DNA from 2 places in the Nocardioides sp. FY1077 genome. Region 1 is predicted to be linked to the other one. Evidence: predicted binding sites of a transcription regulator. Region 1 holds the regulator's gene; the other holds the start of a gene.

Region 1 (8,844 bases):
GGGTCCTCCGTGGCGGGGCGGGTCACTCGACGGTGACGAAGTCGATCAGCTCCTCGACCCTACCGAGCAGCGCCGGCTCCAGGTCGTCGTACGACGCGACGCGCGACAGGATGTGCTTCCAGGCGCGGGCGATGTCGGCCTGGTCGCGGTGGGGCCAGCCGAGGTGCTGGCAGACCCCCTTCTTCCACTCGATCGAGCGCGGGATCGTGGGCCAGGCGCTCAGGCCGAGGCGGTCGGGCTTGACCGCCTGCCAGACGTCGACGAACGGGTGGCCCACGACGAGGACGTGCTTGCCGACGGGCGAGCGGGCGATGCCCTGCGCGATGCGGCTCTCCTTGGAGCCCGGCACGAGGTGGTCGACCAGCACCCCCACCCGGCGGCGGGGGCCGGGCTTGAAGTCGACGAGGTGGTCGGCGAGGTCGTCCACGCCGCCGAGGTACTCCACGACCACGCCCTCGATGCGCAGGTCGTCGCCCCACACCTTCTCGACCAGCTCGGCGTCGTGGCGGCCCTCCACGAAGATGCGGCTGGCCCGGGCGACCCGTGCCGGCGCGCCGGGCACGGCCACCGACCCCGACGCGGTGCGGGTGGGGGCGGCCGGCGCGGCCGCCCGACGCGGGGCGACGAGCACCACCGGGCGGCCCTCCAGCAGGAAGCCGGGCCCGAGGGGGAACGTGCGGCGCCGGCTGCGCCGGTCCTCGAGGGTCAGGGTGTGCAGGTCGCGGTCGACGGCGACGATCTCGCCGACCCAGTCGGTGGTGACCTCCTCCACGACCGCGCCCAGCTCGGCGGGGGCCTCCACGGCCCGGCCGCGCTTGGGGGCACGCCAGTCACCAGAGAGGACGTCGCCGCCGTACCGATCGCTCACCGCTGCAGGCTAGGCGGCGCCGCCGACAGCAGGCGGCGCCGCGCCGCTCAGGCCTCGGTGTGGTCGTCCTCACCCTCGGACTGCTCGGCGGGCTTGCCGTCGGTGAGCAGGTCACCGGCGTCGTCGCCGGCGGGCAGGCCCTCGGCCAGCGGGTTGTCGTCGCCGGGCACCAGGTCGGCGGGCAGCTGCTCGTCGGGGATGCCGGCGGTGGACTCGTCGGGGGTCTGGGTCATGGCCCGACGCTAGTGCCGCGCCGCGGCCGCGTCGAGGGTCGGGGGCGGTCAGACCAGCGGGAGCCGGCGCGGGGTGCGCGGCAGCTGGGCGTAGGCCCGCGACACCGCGTCGGCCAGGCTCGCCGGCGGGTAGGGCCAGGGGCCGGTGGCCAGCGCGTCGGACTCCGGCACGCCCTGCGCCACCAGCTCGCGCAGGGTGGTGGCCACGAGGCCGACCTCGTTGCGCTGCACCTCCACGAAGTCGCGGTCGACGGGGGAGCCGTGACCCGGCACCACCACGGACCGGGCGGTGGTCAGCCCGAGCACGACGTCGAGGCTCCAGGGCCACTCCAGCGGGAACGAGTCGGGCCCGTACGCCGGCACGCCGCCGGGCCACGACCCATCGGCGGGCGGCGCCTCCTCCACGGCGTCGCCGGCCACCAGCACGTCGACGTCCGGCACCCGCACCACCAGGTCGCCGGCGGTGTGTCCCCGTCCGGGGTGCACCAGCTCGAGCACGCGGTCGCCCAGGTCGACCACCGTGGCGGAGGAGAACACGTGGTCGGGCACCACCACGGAGGTGGCGTGCACGTCGGCGGCGTGCTCGCCGCGGTAGGAGCCGGTGCCGCGCTGCGCGACCTCGGCCAGCACCGCGGCGGCCGCCTCGTGGGCGTGCACGGGCAGCGGGCCCCAGGCCTCGACGAACGCGCTCGTGCCCCAGGCGTGGTCGTGGTGGTCGTGGGTGGCCACGACGGCCACCACGTCACCGGCCCCGAGGCGGCGCACGTCGTCGACGACCTCGCGGCCGGCCCGCAGCGAGCCGTGGGTGTCGACGGCCACCAGCCCCCGCTCACCCCCCACCAGCACGACGTTGACGTCGCACCACGCGCGCCGCGAGACCCAGACGCGGTCGGCGATCTCCAGGAAGCCCATCGGGCCAACCTAGCCCCGCCGGCGAGCCGCCGAGCCGTCGCGCGGGGGACAGCGCTCAGCAGACGCCGGCGTCGAGCTCGCGGCGCAGCATGTGGGCCAGCTCGGCGGGCGTGCGGGCCTCGCGGGGGAAGACCAGCCGGGTCGCGTGGGCGCCGCGCTCGTCGATCCAGTGCACGTCGACGCCGCCGGTGGTCAGGGTGCCGAGCGAGACGCCGAGCAGGCGGTCGGGGCCGAGCCCGGTGGCCGCCGACACCGCGCGGCGCAGCTCGTCCTGGTGGCAGCGGCCGGCGTGCTCGGCGCAGCGGCGCAGGTAGCCGCGGTTGAGCAGGTGGGCGCGCGCCAGGAAGTCGGTGACCGGCACCGGCAGCAGGGCACCGGGCCCGAGCCGCACGACGACGTGCTCGGGGACCAGCTGCACGATCTCGCGCACCTCGTCGCAGCAGTCGCAGGCCTGGGTGCCGGCCACGAGCAGGTGGCCCGAGAGGGTCAGGCCCGGACCCGGTCGGCCGCGCTCGTCGGTGCCCTCTACGGTGAGCACGACCCCGGCGCCGCGGGCCGCGGCGAGGGCGAGCTCGGTGCCGGGCAGGGCCAGGAACGTCGGGACACCCTCGTGGTCGGTCATGCCGAGGCCGTCGTCGTCGAGCGCACCGCTGGTGCCCTCCACCACGAGCGCCGCCTCGGTGGCCGCGGCCAGCAGGCTGCGCGCCTCGGCGGCGAGCTGGAACGGGTCGTGCAGCGGCCGGGTGGTGCTGTCGGCGGTCATGCGGGCCTCCGGGCGGCGTACGGCGAGCGGGTGTTAGGTGAGCCTAACCTACGCTGCCCGGCCGGGCCAGTCCCGTGACGGCCGCCGGCGCCTGGGCGGGCACGACCGCGGTGGATCGGCGCACCGACGCCGACCTAGTAGAGTTGGCACTCCACGGAATCGAGTGCCAGCGGCCCCGCGGGCCGCGCCACCAGGAAGAGGCGACACGTGCAGGAGGACCGCAGGCTCGCCGTGCTCCGGGCGATCGTGGAGGACTACGTCGCCACCGACGAGCCGGTCGGCTCCAAGGCGCTCGTCGAGCGACACGGCCTCGGGGTCTCCTCGGCCACCGTGCGCAACGACATGGCGGTGCTGGAGGACGAGGGCTACATCACCCAGCCCCACACCAGCGCCGGGCGGGTGCCGACCGACAAGGGCTACCGGCTCTTCGTCGACCGCCTCACCACCGTGAAGCCGATGTCGACCGCCGAGCGGCGCGCCATCTCCACCTTCCTCGACGGCGCCGTCGACCTCGACGACGTCGTGCAGCGCTCGGTGCGCCTGCTCTCACAGCTCACCCGCCAGGTCGCGGTCGTGCAGTACCCCACGCTGTCGCGCTCCACCGTGCGCCACGTCGAGCTGGTGGCGCTGACGCCCCAGCGGCTGCTGGCCGTGCTCATCCTCAGCACCGGCCGGGTCGAGCAGCGCGTCGTCGAGCTCACCGCCGGGCTCGACGAGGCCGCGCTGGCCGAGCTGCGCTCGCTGGTGCTGCGCACCGTCACCGGCCTGACCATCGCCGAGGCGCTCACCGCCCTCACCGCGCTGCGCCCGGGCGACGGCAGCGGCAGCGGCAGCGGCGGCGACCGTCCCGCGGAGGGCGCCCGCCCGCGCGACCCCGTCGCCGAGGCCACCGCGCTGGTGGTCGACGTGCTGGCCGAGGCGATGAGCGACCACCGCAGCGACGCCCGGGTCGCGGTGGGCGGCGCCGCCAACCTCGCCCGCTACGGCGACAGCTTCGACTCCGCGGTGCGCCCGCTGCTCGAGGCGCTCGAGGAGCACGTCGTGCTGCTCAAGCTGCTCGGCGAGACCGGCACCGGCGGCCTGGTGACCGTGCGCATCGGGGCGGAGGGCCCCTACGAGGAGCTCGCCTCGACCAGCGTGGTCTCCACCGGCTACGGCCCCCGCGAGGAGTCGCTGGCCGCGCTCGGCATCGTGGGCCCGACCCGCATGGACTACCCCGGCACGATGGCGGCGGTGCGCGCCGTCGCCCGCTACGTCTCCCGCATCCTCGACGAGGCCTAGCCCCGACCCGGAGGCGGGCCCCGAGGCCCGCGCCGTGCCGCCGCCCGCCCCCACCCGCACGCACCCCCGTACGCACGAGCACGCACCCCGATCAGAAGGACCACCGTGAGCCAGGACCTGTACGACCTCCTCGGAGTCGAGCGCGACGCCGACGGCGACGCCATCAAGAAGGCCTACCGTCGTCTCGCCCGCCAGCTCCACCCCGACGTCAACCCCGACCCGGAGTCGCAGGAGAAGTTCAAGCAGGTCTCGATGGCCTACGAGGTGCTGTCCGACCCGCAGAAGCGCTCGGCCTACGACCGTGGCGGCGACCCCTTCGGCGGCGCCGGGGCGGCCGGCTTCGGGCAGGGTGCCGGGTTTTCCTTCACCGACATCATGGACGCGTTCTTCGGAGGCGGCGGCCAGGGCGCTGGCCAGGGCCGTGGTCCGCGTCCGCGCGTACGTCGGGGACAGGACGCGCTGATCCGCATCGAGGTCGACCTGGCCGACGCCGCGTTCGGCGTGACGCGCGAGCTCAAGGTCGACACCGCCGTGCTGTGCTCCACCTGCCACGGCGACGGCGCCGCGCCGGGCAGCCACCCGGTGCCGTGCGAGACGTGCCGCGGCCAGGGCGAGGTGGCCCACGTGCAGCGCTCGTTCCTCGGCGAGATCCGCACGCTGCGCCCGTGCGCGGCGTGCCGCGGCTTCGGCTCGATCATCCCCGACCCCTGCCGTGAGTGCTCCGGCGACGGGCGGGTGCGCTCGCGCCGTGCGCTCAGCGTGAAGATCCCCGCCGGCGTCGACACCGGCACCCGCGTGCAGCTCAGCGAGCAGGGCGAGGTGGGCCCGGGCGGTGGACCGGCCGGCGACCTGTACGTCGAGATCCACGTCGCCGACCACGAGGTGTTCAAGCGCCACGGCAACGACCTGCACTGCACGGTGACGGTGCCGATGACCGCGGCGGCGCTCGGCACCACCATCACCCTGCCCACGCTCGAGGCCGACGTGGTCGCCGACCGCGACGAGTCGCAGGAGCCCAGCGAGCTGGAGACCCAGTTCGACATCGAGGTGCGCCCCGGCACCCAGTCGGGTGCCGAGCAGGTGCTGCGCGGGCGCGGGGTGCCGGCCCTGCGCGGGGGCCGCGGCGACCTCGTGGTCACGATCGCGGTGGAGACCCCCGGGCGCCTCGACGCCCGCCAGGAGGAGCTGCTGCGCGAGCTCGCCGCCCTGCGTGGCGAGGAGACGCCGTCCGGCACCGTGCGCCCCAGCAGCAAGTCGTCGGTGTTCGGGCGCCTGCGCGACGCCTTCAACCCGCACTGACGGGCGCCGCTCCGTGTCGCTGCCCGTGCACCTCGTGCCCGACCTCACCGGGGTCGCGGCCGGTGACGTCGTCGTCGTCGAGGGCGACGAGGCCCACCACGCCGTGGCGGTGCGCCGGGTGCGAGAGGGGGAGCGGCTCGTGCTCACCGACGGGCGCGGCCTGCGGGTGACCGGGGCCGTGGTCGCGACGGCGAAGCGGCGGCTGAGCGTCGCGGCCGAGGACGTCGAGGCCGTGGCCGAGCCGCGACCCGCCCTCACCGTGGTGCAGGCGCTGCCCAAGGGCGACCGCGGCGAGCTGGCCGTGGAGGTGCTGACCGAGGTGGGCGTGGCCCGCGTCGTGCCGTGGGCGGCGGAGCGGTCGGTGGCGGTGTGGAAGGGCGAGCGGGCGGAGAAGTCGTGGGCGCGCTGGTGCGCCACGGCCCGGGAGGCGGCCAAGCAGTCCCGGCGTGCGTGGCACCCCGAGGTCGCGCCGCTGGCGAGCACCGCCGACGTCGTCGCCCTGGTGGCGGGCGCCGACCTCTGCGTGGTGCTCCACGAGGCGGCCACCACGCCGCTGGCCGGCCTCGCCGTACCGGCCGACGGCACGGTGGTGGTGGTCGTGGGCCCCGAGGGCGGGCTCAGCGACCACGAGATCGAGGTGCTGGTCGCGGCCGGCGCCACGTCGGTGCGCCTGGGTGCGGAGGTGCTGCGCACCTCCACCGCCGGCGTCGTCGCCGCGGCGGCGCTGCTGTCGCGCACCCCCCGCTGGTCCTGAGCGCCGGTCCCGGGTCCGGGGACCTCCGGACACGGCTCGACCCCGCCCTCGGGCGGGAGGACGGGGTCGAGGCCAGCAGGTTCGCGGCGGCCCGGGAAATCAGCCCCACGCCACCGGGCGCCGCGGCGCCTGCACCAGTGGTTCGGTGCGCCCACCGGAGCGGATGGGTCCGGGGCGGGACCGGTTGCGGTCGGGGGTCCGGGCGTCAGCCGACGGCGATCGCCTTGCTGTCCTCGGTGGGGCCGCCGCCCTCCCCGCCGGAGGGGTCGTCGGTCATCGCCACGAACGTGTAGTCACCGGGCGCGAGCGAGGAGACGTCGACCTCGGCGGTCCACGGGTAGAGCCGGCCCATCCACCCCTCCGCGGTGGCCACGCCGTCGAGCACCACCTTCCCGGAGGCGTCACGCACCTCCCACGGCACGGTGGCCTCGAACGAGCTCGCCACGCCTGACACCGTGACGGTGCCCGACACCGCGGCGCCCTCCACGGGCTCGGTGACGTTGACCAGCGCGAGCACCGACAGCTGGCGGGCCTGGCGCACCCCGCCGGCGGTGTCGACGCCGAGCAGGTCGGCCGGCTCGCCGTCGAGGCGCGCCTCGAGCGGCGCCCGGGTCTGCTGCGCGCCCTGCAGCGTGTAGACCAGCTGCTGCACCGCCAGCCGGGCCTCGCGTCGGGTCAGGTCGCCCCGCGTCGTCCACGAGTCGTCGGGCAGGTCGACCACGAACCGGCCGCCCTCGAAGGCGGCCAGCAGGTCGCCGTCGGGCAGCAGCGTGCGGTAGTCGGGGTCGGTCGGAGCGCCCTGGGTGAGCAGGTCGACGGCGCTCTGCAGGGGATCGCCGGAGACGCGCTGGAACTCGCGGAACAGGCGGGGGCCGCGCGGGGTGTCACCGGCGAAGTACGTCGGCACGCTCGCCCCTCCGGGCTCGCTCGTGGTGCTGGGCTCTGCGCTCGCCGACGCCGACGCCGACTCCGACGTCGACTCCGACGCGGAGGCCGAGGCGCTGGGGGAGGCGCTGGGGGAGGCGCTGGGGGAGGCGCCGTCGGACGTGGCGGGGGCCGAGGGCGAGGCACTGGCGGTGTCGTCGGCGGAGCCGTCACCGCCGTCACTGCCGCCGCAGCCGGCGAGGACGGCCGCGCCCAGCGCGGCGGTGCCCGTGAGGGCGGCGAGTCGGGTCCAGGGGGAAGCGGTCATGGGGTCCATCCTCGCGGGGTCGGCGGGCCCGACGCCGCAGGCGGGCGCCGGCTCGCGTGTCGCCCCGGCCCGGGTGGGGGCGGGGTGGGTGCGGGCCGGGTGCGGGCCGGGTGCGGGGCCGGGTGGCCGTGGTGGCCGCGGGGTGGGACGCTCGTGTCCCCCCGCACGGTTGCGTCCCGACGGCCGGCCCGTCCGGTCGACGACCCCGTCGACGACCGCGGGACGACGAGACCAGGAGGACCCCGTGGCCGACTGCCTGTTCTGCGGCATCGTGGCCGGCGAGGTGCCGGCCGACGTGGTGCACACGACCGCCCGCACCGTCGCGTTCCGCGACATCGCCGCCCAGGCGCCGACGCACGTGCTGGTGGTGCCGCGCGCCCACCACGCCGACGCGGCGGCGCTGGCCGCTGCCGACCCCGCCGCGGCGGCCGAGCTGCTCACCACCGCGGCCGCGGTGGCGGCGGCCGAGGGCCACGACGACTACCGCACGGTGTTCAACACCGGCGCCGGCGTCGGCCAGAGCGTGTTCCACGCCCACCTGCACGTGCTGGCCGGGCGGTCGATGACCTGGCCTCCCGGCTGAGCGCCGGCTCGGCGCCGGTCGGGCGAGCGAGGTCGGCACGAGCCGGGTGGTCGTGCTCAGCCCGGCAGCACCTCGAGCACCAGGCGCAGCACGTAGAAGACGACCGGCATGCCGAACACCGCGAGCATCACCCAGGCGGTGATCTTGTGCAGCGGCTTGCTGGGGTCGAGGGACCCCGCGAAGTCGAGCAGCGCGCCCTCCTGCGTGTGGTGGGTCAGCCCCATGTCCCGCGCGTGCTCGGGCAGGTGGCCGCCGGGGAACCACACCGGGGGCGTGTCGTCGTCGTGGTCGTCAGGGTCGTCGTCGGGCCACTGCGCGACGTCGTCCTGCTGACCGGCCATGCCACCACCGTACGTCGCCGCGGCCCGGCCCGGGCGGGGTCGCCGCTGCGCGAACCCGTTGGGCTGCTCGCGGGCGGCGCCGTACGATGGGGGAGCCGTACCACCCACCACGAGAGGCGCCCCTCCGGGCATCCATGACCGAGAGCACCCCCCGCGCGAGCGCCGCGCCGGCCGTCCCCGAGCCGGCCCACCAGACCCGGCACACGGTGGTCGTCCCCCACAGCATCAACATGGTCAGCCTCCTCGGAGCAGGCGACGAGCACCTCGGCCTCATCGAGCGGGCCTTCGACACCGACGTCCACGTGCGCGGCAACCGCATCACGCTGCTCGGCGAGGCCGGTGAGGTGGCGCTGGTCGAGCGCCTGCTCGACGAGCTGGTCAGCCTCATCCGCACCGGCCAGGGCGTGACCGGCGAGACCGTCGACCGCGTGCTGGCGATGCTGCGCGCCGAGACCACCGAGCGCCCCGCCGACGTGCTGAGCACCAACATCCTCAGCAACCGCGGCCGCTCGATCCGGCCCAAGACGCTGAACCAGAAGCGCTACGTCGACGCGATCGACGCCCACACCATCACGTTCGGCATCGGTCCCGCCGGTACGGGCAAGACCTACCTGGCGA
Region 2 (8,844 bases), on a different contig from region 1:
CGTGCCGCGGCGGGCGTCGCGCAGCCGCTCGAGGACCCCGCGGGCGCGCTCGTCGGCGTCGGCGGCGTGGCGCAGCGCGGGTCCGAAGCGGGTGACCGGGGCGACCGAGCCCACCACGAAGGCCACCGCGCGCTCGATGCGCGCGTCGAGGTCGGGCTCGCGCTCGAGGTGCAGACCGCGCACCGCGGCGTCGAGCCCGGGGTGGGGGGCGAAGGCGCGGCGCATCGCGGTCAGCAGCAGGTCGACCTTGCTGCCGAAGCTGCTCAGCACCAGCTCCTCCGAGACGCCCGCCCGGGCGGCGATGCCGGCGATGGTGGAGCGCGACCACCCCAGCTCGGTGAAGCTCGCCGACGCCTCCTGCAGGATGCGGCGGCGCCGCTCCTGGGCGGCCCTCAGGCGCCCGCTGTTGTCGTAGCCGCGGCGCGGACGGTCGCCGGTCACCGACCGGAGTAGTTCGGCGCCTCGACGGTCATCTGCACGCCGTGGGGGTGGCTCTCGGTCAGCGACGCCGAGGTGATCCGGACGAACCGGCCCTTGTCCTGCAGGTCCGGCACGGTGCGGGCGCCGACGTAGAACATCGACTGGGTGAGCCCGCCGATCAGCTGGTGGGCCACCGCACCGAGCGGGCCGCGGTAGGCGACCTGGCCCTCGATGCCCTCGGGCACGATCTTGTCGTCGGTGGACTCGGCCTGGAAGTAGCGGTCCTTGGAGTAGGACTTCTTGCCCCGGCTCGACATCGCGCCGAGCGAGCCCATGCCGCGGTACTTCTTGTACTGCTTGCCGTTGACGAACACCAGGTCGCCGGGCGACTCCTCGCAGCCGGCGAGCAGCGAGCCGAGCATCACCGTGTCGGCGCCCGCGACCAGCGCCTTGGCGATCTCGCCGGAGTGCTTCATGCCGCCGTCGGCGATCACCGGCACGCCGGCCGGCTTGCAGGCCAGCGAGGCCTCGTACACGGCGGTGACCTGCGGCACCCCCACCCCGGTCACGATGCGGGTGGTGCAGATCGAGCCCGGCCCGACCCCCACCTTCACCGCGTCGGCGCCGGCGTCCACGAACGCCTGGGCGCCCTCGCGGGTCGCGACGTTGCCGCCGATCACCTGGGCGTGCCGGGTGGCGGGGTCGGACTTCAGCCGCTGCACCATCTCCAGCAGCAGCCGCACGTTGCCGTGGGCGGTGTCGGCGACCAGCACGTCGACGCCGGCGTCGATGAGGGTGGTGGCGCGCTGCCAGGCGTCGCCGAAGTAGCCGATCGCCGCGCCCACCATCAGCCGGCCGGCGCCGTCGTACGACGCCTGCGGGAACTGCTCGCCCTTGACGAAGTCCTTGACGGTGATCAGCCCGGCCAGCCGGCCCGCGTCGTCGACCAGCGGCAGCCGCTCGCGCTTGTGCTTGCGCAGCAGCAGCGTGGCCTCGTCGCGCGAGATCCCGACGTGGCCGGTGATCAGCGGCATCGGCGTCATCATCTCGTCGACCTTGGTGGTGGCCCACTCGGCGACCGGGGTGAACCGCAGGTCGCGGTTGGTGATGATGCCGAGCAGGCGCATGTCGGCGTCCACGACCGGGAGCCCGGAGACGCGGTACTCACCGCAGATGCGGTCGAGGTCCTCCAGCGTCGCGTCGGGGCCGATGGTGACGGGGTTGGAGATGATGCCGGTCTGGGTGCGCTTGACCAGGTCGACCTGGTAGGCCTGGTCATCGATCGAGAGGTTGCGGTGCAGCACCCCGAGGCCGCCCTCGCGGGCCATCGCGATCGCCATCCGCGACTCCGTCACGGTGTCCATCGCGGCGCTGACCAGCGGCACGTTGAGGCTGATCTCGCGGGTCAGCCGCGAGCCGGTGTCGATGTCGGCGGGCGCCATGTCGGAGTGACCCGGCAGCAGCAGGACGTCGTCGTAGGTCAGTCCGAGGGCGGCGAACTTGTCGGGGAGCTCCACACCCCCATCCTACGGGCGACCCGAGGCCGACGACGGGTCGGCGTGGGCCCCGACGCGGGCGCCCCGGTCAGGCGGGCAGCGGCTTGAGGTCGCGCACCGGCACCCGCACCGTCAGCACGTCGGCGGCCATCCGGATGCGTCCGCGCATGCCGGCCGCCAGCACCATCGGCAGCACCGCCTGGTTGTCGGAGCGGGTGGTCAGCAGCACCTCCGTCGCGCCGAGCGAGTGGGCCAGGCGCGAGGCGTCCACGAGCAGCCGGGTACCGACGCCGCGCCGGCGCCACGACGGGTCGACGCGCAGGCTCAGCGGCCGTACGTCGGGCTCGTCGCTGGCAGGGTGCACGGTGGCGACGCCGACCACGACGCCGGCGTGCACCGCGGAGATCGAGCTGCCGTCGCGCAGGTAGTCGGGCGCGGCGCCGCCGCCCAGGCGGCGCCCGGTGCTCCCGCTGCCGATCGCCGCCGACTCGCGGCTGCGCTGGAGCACGTCGCTGACCAGGTCGGCGATGGCCTCGCCGCGGGCGCGCTCGGTGTCGGTGAACGGCGTGCTGCGGCGCACCTGCACCTGCACGTCGCCGACGGTCAGCTCCATCGCGTCCTGGGGCGGGCCGTCGTCGTCAGCGGGGTCGGACTCCGCGTCGAAGAGCTGGGCCACCACCTCGGGGAACGCCGTGGGCCGGGCCAGGATGGTGCGGGCGGCCTGCACGTAGCGGGTGGGCTGGTCGGTGAGGGCGGCCGCCGTGCAGCGGGTCGCCGACACGTGGCGCCACCCCGAGGCCTCCACGAGCAGCGCGATGTCGTGCTCCCCCCACGTCGGCGGGGTGCGCAGCACCAGCTCGTCGGTGACGCCGTCGGCGCCGGGGAAAACCTGCACCCCCAGGATGTTGACCCCTGCCTCCCCGCACTCCCGCGCCAGGCGGGCCAGCCCCCCGGGCTGGTCGGGCAGCGTCGTGCGCACTCTCCACAGCATGTCGTCGCCCTCCTCGTCGTCCGTCGGTCGTCGGCCTGTCCTCGGCCGCGCTCGGCCGTGCCCGGCCGTGCTCGCAGCGTGCGCGCCGCCTGTTGCCCGTCGGGGTCGGGCGTGTTTCGCCCGGGTCACACGGGTCGCCGCCGAGGTGTGCCCCACCGGCCCGCGAGCCCCCCACCCGGGTGCAGCCGCGCGGGCCCGCGGCCTGAGAAGGTGTCGGCCATGACCCCCACCGACCCGTCGACGTCGCGCGGGGTGCGCTGGACCGCCCGGGCCGCCGCCGTGGTCGAGTCGCGGTGGACCGTCACGGTGTGCGCCGTGCTGGTGGTGCTGCTGCGCCTGCCCGGGCTGTCGCGTCCGATCCGCGCCGACGAGGCGGGCTTCCTGCTGGTGGCACGGGCGTGGGACCCGCGCCCCGACAGCGTCTACGGCCGCTACTTCGTCGACCGGCCCCCGTTGCTGATCGAGGTGTTCCGGCTCTCCGACCAGGTGGGCGGCCCGCTGTTCATCCGGCTGCTGGGCGCCCTGGCCGCGGCGCTGCTGGTGGTCGCCGCCGCGCAGACCGCTCGGCTCGTGGCCGGTGACCGCGCGGCGTCCTGGACGGCGGTCGCGGTCGCCGCGGTCACCGCCAACACCCTCATCGACGCCGTGGCGGTGAAGGGCGAGCTGCTGGGCGTGCCGTTCGTGATGGCCGGCTGCTGGCTCTCCCTGCTCGCCCTGCGCCGCCAGTCGGTCGCGCTGGCGTTCGTGGCGGGGGTGCTGGCCTGCACCGCGGTCGGCTTCAAGCAGAACCTGGTGGGCGGGCTCGCCTTCGCCGGCGTCCTGCTGCTGACGTCGGTGCTGACCCGCGCCGTCGCGCCGGCGGTGTTCGCCCGCCTCGCCGTCGCCGGCCTGGTGGGGGCCGCCGTGCCGGTGCTGGCCACCGTGGCCTGGGCCCGCGCGGCCGGCGTGCGCCTCGACGTGCTCTGGTACGCCGTCTACGGCTTCCGCTCCGACGCCGCCGTGGTGCTCGCCGGCGACACCACCGCGGAGCCCACCACCCGCCTCGTCACCCTGCTGCTCAGCGCGATCGGCGCCGGGATGGTGCTGATCATCGCCGGGTTCCTCGTGCACGTGCGCGGCGAGTGGGCCGGCGACCCGGCGCTCACCGCCGCCACCGTCGCCCTGGTCGTCGTCGACCTCGCCGCCCTGGTGCTCGGCGGCAGCTTCTGGCGCGACTACCTGCTCGCGCTGCTGCCCGCCACCGCGCTGTGCGTGGCGCTGATGGTGCGCCACGGGTCGCGCCGCGGGGTGCGGATGCGCGCGGTCATCGTGGGGGCCGCGGCCTCCACGGTGGTCTGCGCGCTCGGGTGGGCCGCGATCCAGCTGGCCGGGCTGCAGGAGTTCGACGAGGTCCGCACCGGCGAGGCCGTCGAGGCCGCCGCGGAGCCGGGCGACACGCTGCTGGTCTTCGGCGGCCGCGCCGACCTGCAGCTCACCAGCGGGCTGGCCTCGCCGTACGCCCACCTGTGGAGCCTGCCGATGCGCACGCTCGACCCCGACCTCGCCGAGCTGCAGGCCGTGGTGTCGGGCCCCGAGCGCCCCACCTGGATCGTGGAGTGGGTGGACTGGCGCATCTGGAGCGACGACGGCGGCGCTGCGCTGGAGCGGCTCGTGGAGGAGCGGTACGTCGCGCACGGCGCCGGCTGCGGCGAGGACACCGAGAGCGACGCGGGCGGTGAGCGCACCGTGTGGCTGCTCGCCGGCACCGACCGCCCCGAGGTCGCGCCCACCTGCGGCTGAGCCACCGGCCCCGTCACGCGCAGCGACCTGCCCCACGACGCCCGCAGGCCGCCGCCCCCCGAGGGGGACGACGGCCTGCGCGGTGGTGCGGGTGCCGCTGTCGCGGCGGAGAGGTCAGTGACCGTGGCCGTGCCCGTGGCCGGAACCGGCCGCGGACTCGTCCTCCTCCTCGGGCTTCTCGACGATCAGCGTCTCGGTCGTCAGCAGCATCGCCGCGATCGAGGTGGCGTTGACCAGCGCGGAGCGGGTGACCTTGACCGGGTCGAGGACGCCCTGGGCGACCAGGTCGCCGTACTCGCCGGTGGCGGCGTTGTAGCCGTTGCCGACGCCGAGCTCGCGGACCTTGGTGGTCACGACGTAGCCGTTCTCGCCACCGTTCTCGGCGATCCAGCGCAGCGGCTCGTCGGCGGACTTGCGCACGATGCGCACGCCGGCCGCCTCGTCGCCGGTGAGGCCGAGGTCGTCGGAGAGCACGGAGACCGCGTGGACGAGGGCGGAGCCGCCGCCGGCGACGATGCCCTCCTCGATCGCGGCACGCGTCGCGGAGACGGCGTCCTCGATGCGGTGCTTCTTCTCCTTCAGCTCCACCTCGGTGGCGGCGCCGACCTTGATCACGCACACGCCACCGGCGAGCTTGGCGAGACGCTCCTGGAGCTTCTCGCGGTCCCAGTCGGAGTCGGTGTTCTCGATCTCGGCCTTGATCTGGTTGACGCGACCCTCGACGGCGGCGGTGTCGCCGGCGCCGTCGACGATGGTGGTGTCGTCCTTGGTGACCACGACGCGACGGGCCTGGCCCAGCACCTCGAGGCCGACCTGGTCGAGCTTGAGCCCGACCTCGGGGGTCACGACCTGGCCACCGGTGAGGGTGGCGATGTCCTGCATCATCGACTTGCGGCGGTCACCGAAGGCCGGGCTCTTCACTGCGACGGCGTTGAAGGTGCCGCGGATCTTGTTGACGACCAGGGTCGAGAGCGCCTCGCCCTCGACGTCCTCGGCGAGGATGAACAGGGGCTTGCCGGCGGCGATGACCTTCTCCAGCAGCGGCAGCAGCTCGGCGATCGCCGAGATCTTGCCCTGGTGCAGGAGGATGTAGGGGTCGTCGAGGACGGCCTCCATGCGCTCCGGGTCGCTGACCATGTACTGCGACAGGTAGCCCTTGTCGAACTGCATGCCCTCGGTGAACTCGAGCTCGGTGCCCATCGAGCTGGACTCCTCGACGGTGATGACGCCGTCCTTGCCGACCTTGTCGAAGGCCTGCGAGAGCAGCTCGCCGATGTGCTGGTCGCGGCTGGAGATGGTGGCCACCGAGGCCATGTCCTCCACCGAGTCGACCTCGCGGGCGGCGTCGCGCAGCGCGTCGCCGACGGCGGCCGCGGCGAGGTCCATGCCCCGCTTGAGGCCCATCGGGTTGGCGCCGGCGGCGACCGCGCGCAGACCCTCGTGGACCATCGCCTGGGCGAGCACGGTGGCCGTGGTGGTGCCGTCACCGGCGACGTCGTTGGTCTTGGTGGCGACCTCCTTCGTCAGCTGCGCGCCGAGGTTCTCGAACGGGTCGTCCAGCTCGATCTCACGCGCGACGGTCACGCCGTCGTTGGTGATGGTCGGCGCGCCCCACTTCTTGTCCAGCACGACGTAGCGGCCCTTGGGGCCGAGCGTCACCTTGACGGCATTGGCGAGGGCGTCGACGCCGCGCTCGAGCGCGCGGCGGGCGTTCTCGTCGAACTCCAGGATCTTGGGCATTGCTCTCCTCTAACGAGATCCGGCTCGTGGGTCCCGGGGTGCACCGCAGTGCGCCCCGGGCCCCACGAGCCGACAGGTGTGGATCAGGAAACGACGGCGAGGACGTCGCGGGCGGAGAGGATGAGGTACTCCTCGCCGGCGTACTTGACCTCGGTGCCGCCGTACTTGCTGTAGATGACCTTGTCGCCGACGGCGACGTCGAGGGGCACGCGGTTGCCGTTGTCGTCGATGCGGCCGGGGCCGGTCGAGACGACCTCGCCCTCCTGCGGCTTCTCCTTGGCGGTGTCCGGGATGACCAGGCCGGAAGCCGTGGTCTGCTCTGCCTCGAGCGTCTTGACCACGATGCGGTCCTCGAGGGGCTTGATGTTGACCGACACGATGTCGACCTCCACTTTCGTCACTACTGATGGCGGGTGATGCACGTCTGGGTCGCCTGGCGGTCGAGCACGCCGTCGCGGGGGTCGTGCGCTGCTGCAGGCTGTTGGCACACTCACGGGGAGAGTGCCAGCACTGAAACTAGCACTCGTGCCCGAGGAGTGCCAGACCAGGTCCGGTGTCGGTGCGGCGCCGGTCCCGTGCCCGGCCCCGGAGGGGCGCTGCGCCCCTGCGAGGATCGCCGCCATGGACCTCGACGCCTTCCGGTGGCTGCTCACCGACGACGGCCAGCGGCTGCTCGCCGACGCCGACGCCGTGGCCGGCGACGACCCGCTGCGCGCCAGCGCCGGCCTGCGCCGCGACCACCCCGGCACCGCGCCCGCCCACGTCGCCGCGGCGCTGACGCAGGCGACCCTGCGCGTGCGCGGCGCGGCGAAGTACGGCGCCGACGCGACGCGGATGTACTTCACCCCCGACGCCCTCGAGCAGGCCACCCGCCGCCCGGTGGCCGACCACCGGGCGGCCCGGCTGCGCGCCTTCGGCACCGGGTCGCTGGTCGACCTCGGCTGCGGCCTCGGCGGCGACCTGCTCGCGGCGGCCCGGGCCGGCATCGTGTGCGCCGGGGTCGACCTCGACCCCGTGCGGGTCGAGGTGGCCCGCGCCAACCTCGCCGCGCTCGGTCTCGACGGCGCGGTGAGCGTCGCCGACGCCACCACCCTCGACACCACGCCGTTCGACGTGGCCTACGCCGACCCCGCCCGCCGCGGCGCGCGCGGGCGCACCTTCGACGTCGACGACTGGACGCCGCCGTGGTCGTTCGTCGAGTCGCTGCTGCGTCGCGACGCCTGCGTGAAGGTGGCCCCCGGTGTGCCGCACGACCTGGTGCCGCTGGGGGTGGAGGCGGAGTGGGTGAGCGACCGCGGCGAGGTGAAGGAGGCCGCGCTCTGGTCGGGCGGGCTGGCCACGACGCGGCGCCGTGCGACCGTGATCGCCGACGGCGGCCTGGCCACGATCACCCACGAGGACGACCCCGGGGCCGCGGTGCGGCCCGTCGGCCGGTGGCTGCACGAGCCCGACGGGGCGGTGGTGCGCGCCGGGCTGGTGACCGCGCTGACGACCGGCCACGTGGGCGCCGGGGCGGGCCTGCTCGACCCGCACATCGCCTACCTGACCTCCGACGAGCCCGCGCGCACGCCGTTCGCGCGGGGCTACGAGGTGCTCGAGGTGCTGCCCTACCGCGAGAAGCAGCTGCGCGCCGCGCTGCGCGAGCGCGGCGTGGGCCGGCTGACGATCAAGAAGCGCGGCGTCGACGTCGTGCCGGAGCAGCTGCGCAAGCGGCTCGCGCTGCAGGGCGACGCCGAGGCCACGATCGTGCTGACCCGGGTGGCCGGCGAGGGCACCGCACTGCTGGTGCGCCCGCTCGGCTGAGCTCCGGGCAGGTCGGGCGGTGCGACCCCCGGACCGCGCCCGGCCGGGGGTCGCGCCGGGTCAGGCCAGACCGGCCCGCTCCGCGCCGATCGTGGTGTCCGGGCCGTGCCCGGTGTGCACCACCGTCTCGTCGGGCAGCTCGAGCAGCCGCGCGCGGATGGAGCCCTTGATCAGGTCCTCGTCGCTGAACGAGCGGCCCGTGGCGCCGGGACCGCCCTGGAACAGCGTGTCGCCGGTGAACACGCACCCCAGCGCGGGGGCGTGGAAGCACACGGCGCCCGGGGCGTGGCCCGGGGTGTGCAGGGCGCGCAGCACCGTGCCGCCCACCATGATCTCGAAGCCGTCGCCGAGGTCGACGTCCCAGAGGTGGCCGTCGGCGTCCTGCGGGTGGGTGAGCTCCCACAGCGGGCGGTCGTCGGGGTGCAGCATGATCGGCGCCACCACCCGCTCGCGCAGCGCCGGCGCCATCCGGCTGTGGTCGTCGTGGGCGTGGGTCAGCAGGATCGCGCGCACCGTGCGGCCCCCGACGAGCGCCATGATGTCGTCCACCGAGTGCGGTGCGTCGATCACGACGCACTCCGCGTCGTCGCCGACGACCCACAGGTTGTTCTCGAC

What was found. Region 1 encodes HrcA, which represses chaperone genes, less so after heat shock. Its sites were predicted from a motif close to TTGGCACTCGNNNNNNNCGAGTGCCAA; they were not measured.
Region 2: a site for HrcA is predicted at 6,943-6,969, ahead of groES (co-chaperone GroES). Genes of this name have one in related genera too.

Annotation. Positions count from the first base shown of each region.
Region 1 covers NZ_JBZWDB010000005.1:288,275-297,118, forward strand. The annotation lists gene AC4OR8_RS18450 (DUF3097 domain-containing protein) at 23-868, opposite strand; gene AC4OR8_RS18455 (hypothetical protein) at 916-1,101, opposite strand; gene AC4OR8_RS18460 (MBL fold metallo-hydrolase) at 1,150-2,013, opposite strand; gene AC4OR8_RS18465 (hypothetical protein) at 2,069-2,776, opposite strand; gene hrcA (heat-inducible transcriptional repressor HrcA) at 2,984-4,057, shown strand; gene dnaJ (molecular chaperone DnaJ) at 4,163-5,356, shown strand; gene AC4OR8_RS18480 (16S rRNA (uracil(1498)-N(3))-methyltransferase) at 5,370-6,110, shown strand; gene AC4OR8_RS18485 (Gmad2 immunoglobulin-like domain-containing protein) at 6,316-7,302, opposite strand; gene AC4OR8_RS18490 (HIT domain-containing protein) at 7,547-7,885, shown strand; gene AC4OR8_RS18495 (hypothetical protein) at 7,942-8,226, opposite strand; gene AC4OR8_RS18500 (PhoH family protein) at 8,457-8,844, shown strand, end outside.
Region 2 covers NZ_JBZWDB010000002.1:834,151-842,994, reverse strand. The annotation lists gene AC4OR8_RS08925 (TetR/AcrR family transcriptional regulator) at 1-441, opposite strand, end outside; gene guaB (IMP dehydrogenase) at 438-1,937, opposite strand; gene AC4OR8_RS08915 (GNAT family N-acetyltransferase) at 2,005-2,907, opposite strand; gene AC4OR8_RS08910 (hypothetical protein) at 3,127-4,686, shown strand; gene groL (chaperonin GroEL) at 4,801-6,426, opposite strand; gene groES (co-chaperone GroES) at 6,510-6,803, opposite strand; gene AC4OR8_RS08895 (THUMP-like domain-containing protein) at 7,048-8,229, shown strand; gene AC4OR8_RS08890 (MBL fold metallo-hydrolase) at 8,290-8,844, opposite strand, start outside.